3 regions of the Pseudoalteromonas sp. Hal040 genome follow, and region 2 is predicted to be linked to each of the others. Evidence: predicted binding sites of a transcription regulator. Region 2 holds the regulator's gene; each other region holds the start of a gene.

Region 1 (2,278 bases), 1.3 Mb from region 2:
ATGAGATGGACGGTGACATCTGCTGAATAACTTCACGGCGTTTTAGCTTATATTCTAGAGCAAGCGTTAAGCGGTCTAACTGTTCAAGATTACGCGAATAACCATGGTAGAGCATTTCTTTTTGTTTTAAGGTTAATTCACGATTTTTCTCGTGAATATAAACCTCAAGCAAGTTCAAGGCTGCTTGATACTCGCCTGCATTATGATAAGCACTGACAAGGCTCGCCACGGCATCAATTTCATAATCGATAAGTTGTAATCGCTGAAACAGGGCGACATTTTGTTGCGATAAATGAATTGCAGTTTCTAAATCATTTTCTCTGTAGGCCAACCGCGCTTTTGCAAGATATAACTCGCTGTAAATGGGGGAGTCGTTTTTGTATTTAGGGCCTGCTTCAAGTTCATCAATGATAGTTTGCGCTTGTTGAAATTGGCCGAGGTGTATGTGAACGTGAATTAACCTTACGTTAAAACTGATTTGTTCTGCAAGGCTGGCAGACTCGATGAGTTGTTTATTGATACTTTTTAAATAGTCATATCGTTTTTGGTAGTCACTGATTGTTCTGGCTTCATCAATGTTGTGTTGCAGTGTTGATGCAAAAGCACTGTTCAATGATAAGGCAAAGTACAGAATAGCAGGGGCTTTAAGTTTCATATTCGGGTTTATTATTATTTTTATTCTTAACTAGTCTAGCATGTCATTCTTTTAAGTGGGAATGATTTGCTTTTGTAGCTAAAAAGAATTGCATTATGCAACTATGCCACTTGCATCTTGCAAATACTCAGCCCAACTGTTTGTAACTTATTGTTTTAAAATGAGTTGTATTTTGGAATGGTTACTGCTTTGAGTAATAACACATCCACAGGAGAGTGTAATTATGAAAAGTAACATACCCGCTTACCTAATAACCGCACTTGCAACAGGCTTTGTAAGTGCAGCACCATTTGAACAGTGCCCAAGTAAAGCATTTTTGATTCAAGGTTCGCCTGCGCAAATGTATGGCGTTGACCTAGTATCCGCCAAAACCACCGTGCTTGCAGCTTCAATGGATTTTTCAACAGAAACGAATAACGACAGCGTTAATGCGGTTGGCTTTAATTATCAAGACCAATATATGTATGGCTTTAGTAAACAAGCACCAAAAAGTGTTGTGCGTATTGGTGACGATTATGTTTTAAAACGTTTGACTGTAAATGGCCTGCCAGATACCAATTTTTATGTTGGTGATATTCATGTAAATAGTGAAACTAATCAGGCGATTTACTATTTATACCACCCTAAATTTGGTTTATATGGCATTGATTTAACTGAAGAGGCCGACGAGTATCAGGCACAATTAGTTGCAGGCTCAGCGAACTGGAATTTAGCTATTTATGATTTTGCTTTTCATCCACACAGCAATCTTTTGTATGCGGTTGAGTCAAACGGCGACCTATATGAAATCAATTTAGATAACCAGACACCCACTTTTGTCGCTAACCTCGACATAGCAGGTGATACCGGTGCTAATGGTGCAGGCTATTTTGATGTACAAGGCCAGTTTTATTTTAGTAATAACCGCGACGGTAAAATCCATAAAGTAGATTTGAGCACCAGCCCTGTAATGGGTTATACGCCTACAGCAGCAGTGTTCACCTTAGGGCCAACATCGAATCAAAATGATGGTGCACGCTGTGCTATTGCTGAAGTAAAAGTAACTGATAACTCAATCGATTTTGGTGATGCGCCTATGCCATATAAAACAGCACTTGCTCACAGTGGTGCCCGCCATTTGTTTGATCCGAATGAAGACCAATCAAATTTAGTGTATTTAGGGGCCGTTGTTGATGGTGAAAATATTAACACACCTGCTGATTTACAGGCTTTACCCGTCGATAGCTCAGATGACGGTGTTAGATTTGTTACTGATTTTGTTGCAGGCTCTACTAGCCAGATAATAGTGACCGCACCTAATGATAATGGCTATTTATATGCTTGGTTCGATTGGGATCAAAATTTCCAATTTGATCCAGACGAAATCACAGTGAACAAATATCGCTTAAATCAAGGTGATAACAGCGTGCTGGTTGATGTGCCAAGTGATGCTGTGATGGGAGCTACATGGGCACGTTTTCGTGTCACAGATGGCAGCGAAGCTAACCCAATTACCGCAAGTGGTGGGGTAACAGGCGGCGAAGTCGAGGATTACCCGGTAACCACTTATGGCAGTTTGGTATACCCAAGTGAGAATGGTTGGGTAACCCTTGCCTATGAAGATCAATGGCCTTTCGCTGGTGA
Region 2 (2,278 bases):
TGCATAGCCGCGCACGTTTAGGTATTGGTTATCTGCCGCAAGAGTCGTCAATTTTTAGAAAGTTGACGGTTTATCAAAACTTGATGGCAATTTTAGAAACCCGTAAAGATCTAAATAAAACCACCCGCGAAGAAACGCTAAACAGCTTACTCGACGAATTTAGCATTCAACATATCCGTGACAGCCAAGGTATGGCGCTGTCAGGTGGCGAACGCCGCCGCGTTGAAATTGCTCGCGCATTAGCCGCAAATCCTAAATTTATCCTTTTAGATGAGCCTTTTGCTGGTGTTGATCCAATTTCAGTGTTAGATATAAAGAAAATTATTGAGCACCTAAAAAACCGCGGTATTGGGGTACTCATTACTGACCATAATGTTAGAGAAACCCTTGATGTTTGTGAAAAAGCCTACATTGTTTCTCATGGGGAGCTAATTGCATCAGGCACACCTGAGCACGTATTAGCTGACCAAACTGTACGTGATGTATATCTAGGCGAGCAATTCAGGCTGTAACCATTACGCCACCGACTAGAGCATCTGCTAGACTTATAACAATGACAATAAATCGATAATGACTTAACTGTGTTTGCACAGTCATCGATAACTTAAAAAGGATTGTTAGGGATACATGAGGCAATCATTACAGCTGCGCATGGGCCAGCAACTTACAATGACTCCACAACTGCAACAAGCGATTCGTTTGTTGCAGCTCAGTACATTGGATCTCCAGCAAGAAATTCAAGAAGCGCTTGATAGTAATCCCCTACTTGAAGTGGAAGAGGCTGATTACAACGAAGAAAGTATCGGTAAGAATGAGCAAAAAGCGGAATCTGACGATATGCAACTGAGCGCGTCTGCAGAAGAAGCACCTAGCGAATACGAGCAAGAAAGCAGTGACGCCCTCAATAAAGACACCGTAAGTGATGACTTAGCTATGGACGTCACGTGGGACGAGTACATGAGCGCAGCCCCATCAACATCATCAGGACCGATGCCTGAAGATGAGTCTATTTACCAAGGCGCATCAACTGAAACCCTACAAGAATACCTGATGTGGCAATTACAGCTCACACCATTTAGCCCAACTGACGAAGCGATTGCCGTAGCCATAGTAGAAGCCATAGACGACTCAGGTATTTTAACGATCAGCTGTGAAGATATTGTCGAAAGCTTTAATCAAAATAACGATGAAGAAGAAATCGAACTTGATGAAGTTGAAGCGGTCTTAAAAAGAATACAATTATTCGATCCTGTTGGTATTGGCGCGCGCAGTTTACAAGAATGCCTGTGTATTCAGCTTCGTCAATTTGACGCTAGCACACCATATTTAGCTGAAACTAAAATGGTTTTATCTGAGCATATCGAATTATTAGCGAGTCGCGACTATCGCACTTTGATGAAAAAGACTAAGCTTAAAGAAAATGAGCTTAAAGAAGTGATGACGCTTATTCACAGCTTAAATCCTAAGCCTGCGGATAGCATAGTACGCGAAGAGTCTGAGTACGTTATACCTGATGTATCAGTGAAAAAAGTAAAAGGTCGCTGGGTGGTTGAGTTAAATCCAGATTGTATGCCAAAGATTAGAGTGAACAGCCAATATGCGGCTATGTCTCGCTCAGTAAAATCGAGTAGCGACAGCCAATTTATTCGCTCTCACTTACAAGAAGCAAAGTGGTTTATTAAGAGCTTAGAAAGCCGTAACGATACGTTATTAAAAGTAACCAACTGTATCGTTCAACAACAACAAGCTTTCTTTGAGCACGGCCCTGAAGCGATGAAGCCGATGGTGCTAAATGATGTTGCTGAAATGGTCGAAATGCATGAATCGACAATTTCACGTGTAACAACGCAAAAATATATGCATACCCCGAGGGGTATTTTTGAGTTGAAATATTTCTTCTCAAGCCATGTCAGCACCGAAAATGGTGGTGAGTGTTCTTCTACGGCAATACGCGCTTTAATCAAGAAGTTAGTGGCTGCAGAAAACTCAGCTAAACCATTGAGTGATAGTAAAATTGCAGATATATTGGCTGAGCAAGGAATTAAAGTAGCTAGACGTACAATTGCAAAATATCGTGAGTCTCTAGCAATACCTCCGTCTAATCAGCGTAAGAGTTTGATTTAGACGTTTTACATAGAAGGAAAAATGCTTATGCAACTAAATTTAACTGGTCGTCATGTAGAAATCACTGATTCATTAAGAGACTATGTAAACACCAAGTTTGCGAAACTAGAAAGGCATTTTGACCATATAAATAATGTTCATGTCATTCTAGATG
Region 3 (2,278 bases), 440 kb from region 2:
ACGTGCCTCTGCGCCAACAGTGACACCATTTGATCCTGAAACAAGTGCGACTTACAACAGTTCAACGTCGACAACTGTATATGATTCATTAGGTGAGCCACATATTTTACAATTCTTCTTTGTGAAAACTGACTCAGCAACTACAGGTAATGAGAATGAGTGGGAAGTGTATGCAACACTTGATGAAAAGCCATTTGATTCTAGTGGTGTAGAGCAAACAACAACACCTTATACTCCATTAACTACATTCCAATTTGATGCGAGCGGTTTACCACTTAGCACGGATGGTGTTGCAAATACAGATACAACCTTTAACCCTTTAACCCTACCAAATGGTGCCGGTGCTGCAACAGGTCTATCTGATTTACTTTCTAATGGTGCGAGCTTCCCAGATGATGTAACAATGAACTGGCGTGATGAAGCGGCAACAGCGAATAAAGTACCAACTCAATATGCAAGTAACTTTGAAGTGAAAGCACTTGAGCAAGACGGTGCGACGGTAGGTCGTCTATCGGGTATTGATATCGGCTCTGATGGTAAAATTGTTGCATCGTATAGTAATGGTGATACCTCGTTCTTAGGTCAAGTTGCAATGGTTCGTTTTTCGAACTCACAAGGTTTACAGCAAGTAGGTAATACTTCTTGGAAGAAGAGTTTAACGTCAGGTGAGCCAATTGCTGGTGAACCAGGTTCAGGTACTTTAGGTTCAATCAACTCATCAGCACTTGAGCAATCAAATGTTAACTTAACGAATGAACTTGTTGATTTGATTAGTGCGCGACGTAACTTCCAAGCTAACTCACGTGCGCTTGAGGTTAACTCAACACTACAACAAAACATCCTACAGATCCGTTAATCTTAACGGCTCTAAGCATAATCCGACACGAAGGCTGCTCCCTCTATTGGCAGCCTTTTTTCATTCTAGCAGCTCATTTTTCTCTCCTATTTCAGCGTCAATTTTACTTTGGCACTTTTATTGCATTTCTTAGTTATCGTATTTTTAGTGAGTCAATGTTATGGACAAAATGGTCTACATTGCCATGTCGGGTGCTAAGCAAAGTTTGCGCGGTCTTGAGCTCAAGGCTAACAATCTTGCGAACGCTAACACCACTGGCTTTAAAGCTGATTTTGCACAAGCTCGCTCTATGCAAGCCTTCGGGGAAGGTCTGCCATCTAGGGTGTTTGCAATGCAAGAACGCCCAGGATCTAACATGCAATCAGGTGGTTATGTAGAAACTGGCCGTGAGCTTGATATTGCTATGAGTGACCGTGGTTGGTTGAGTGTACAAGATGCATCAGGCAATGAGGCGTACACCAAAACAGGCACATTAAACATTACTCCAGATGGCGCGTTGATCACCAGCCATGGCCGTCAAGTAATTGGCGAAGGTGGTCCAATCATTCTGCCATTACCTATCGAGAAAGTTGAGTTTAGTGAAGATGGTGCTATCCAGGTTCGCCCGCAAGGTGCACCAGCGAACTTTTTAGAAGTGGTTGATCGCTTAAAAGTGATTGAGGCTGATAACACTCAGCTTGAAAAAGGTAATGACGGTTTATTTCGACCAAAAGAAGACATGCTGATCAATGACCTGTGTGGTTTTTGTGATATTTCGCCAAATGTGAAAGTACTATCGGGAACGCTTGAAATGTCAAACGTAAACCCGGTTCATGAAATGGTCGACATGATCAGCAATCAACGCCAATTTGAATTACAAGTTAAATTGATGAAAACAGCCGAAGAGCTCGATGAGCGTCAAGATCAGCTGTTACGCATTGTTTAAGATGACTGAGAGGGTAGAGTTATGAATCCTGCATTATGGATCAGTAAAACCGGGCTTGACGCCCAGCAAACCGATATTTCGGTGATCTCAAATAATCTCGCGAATGCCAGCACGGTCGGTTACAAAAAAAGCCGCGCCGTATTTGAAGATTTACTATATCAAAACATCAACCAACCAGGTGGTCGTTCGTCACAAGACACTGAAATGCCATCAGGCTTAATGCTTGGTGCGGGTGCCAAAGTGGTTGCCAACCAAAAGAACTTTTCACAAGGTAACATGCTTACCACTGAAAATTCATTGGACTGGATGATTTCAGGCCCAGGTTTTTTTGAAGTGCAATTACCAGATGGCAACATTGCCTACTCGCGTAACGGTCAATTCACGACTGACGAAGATGGCCGCATTGTAACGTCGGGCGCGGGTTTTCCTTTGCAACCTGAAATGAACGTTCCAGACGATGCGCAATCAATTACTGTTTCACAAGACGGTGAAGTGTC

The links. Region 2 encodes sigma-54, which starts transcription at its own class of promoters, with help from an activator protein. Its sites were predicted from a motif close to GTTGGCACGNNNNTNGNNT; they were not measured.
Region 1: P4S60_RS08180 (LruC domain-containing protein) is a predicted target of sigma-54. The motif match lies at 827-845, and genes of this name have one in related genera.
Region 3: P4S60_RS12310 (flagellar basal body rod protein FlgF) is a predicted target of sigma-54. The motif match lies at 964-982, and genes of this name have one in related genera.

Annotation. Positions count from the first base shown of each region.
Region 1 covers NZ_JARLUU010000001.1:1,819,754-1,822,031, reverse strand. The annotation lists gene P4S60_RS08185 (ATP-binding protein) at 1-655, opposite strand, end outside; gene P4S60_RS08180 (LruC domain-containing protein) at 879-2,278, shown strand, end outside.
Region 2 covers NZ_JARLUU010000001.1:3,096,495-3,098,772, forward strand. The annotation lists gene lptB (LPS export ABC transporter ATP-binding protein) at 1-512, shown strand, start outside; gene P4S60_RS14365 (RNA polymerase factor sigma-54) at 628-2,124, shown strand; gene hpf (ribosome hibernation promoting factor) at 2,152-2,278, shown strand, end outside.
Region 3 covers NZ_JARLUU010000001.1:2,656,744-2,659,021, reverse strand. The annotation lists gene flgE (flagellar hook protein FlgE) at 1-856, shown strand, start outside; gene P4S60_RS12310 (flagellar basal body rod protein FlgF) at 1,017-1,781, shown strand; gene flgG (flagellar basal-body rod protein FlgG) at 1,803-2,278, shown strand, end outside.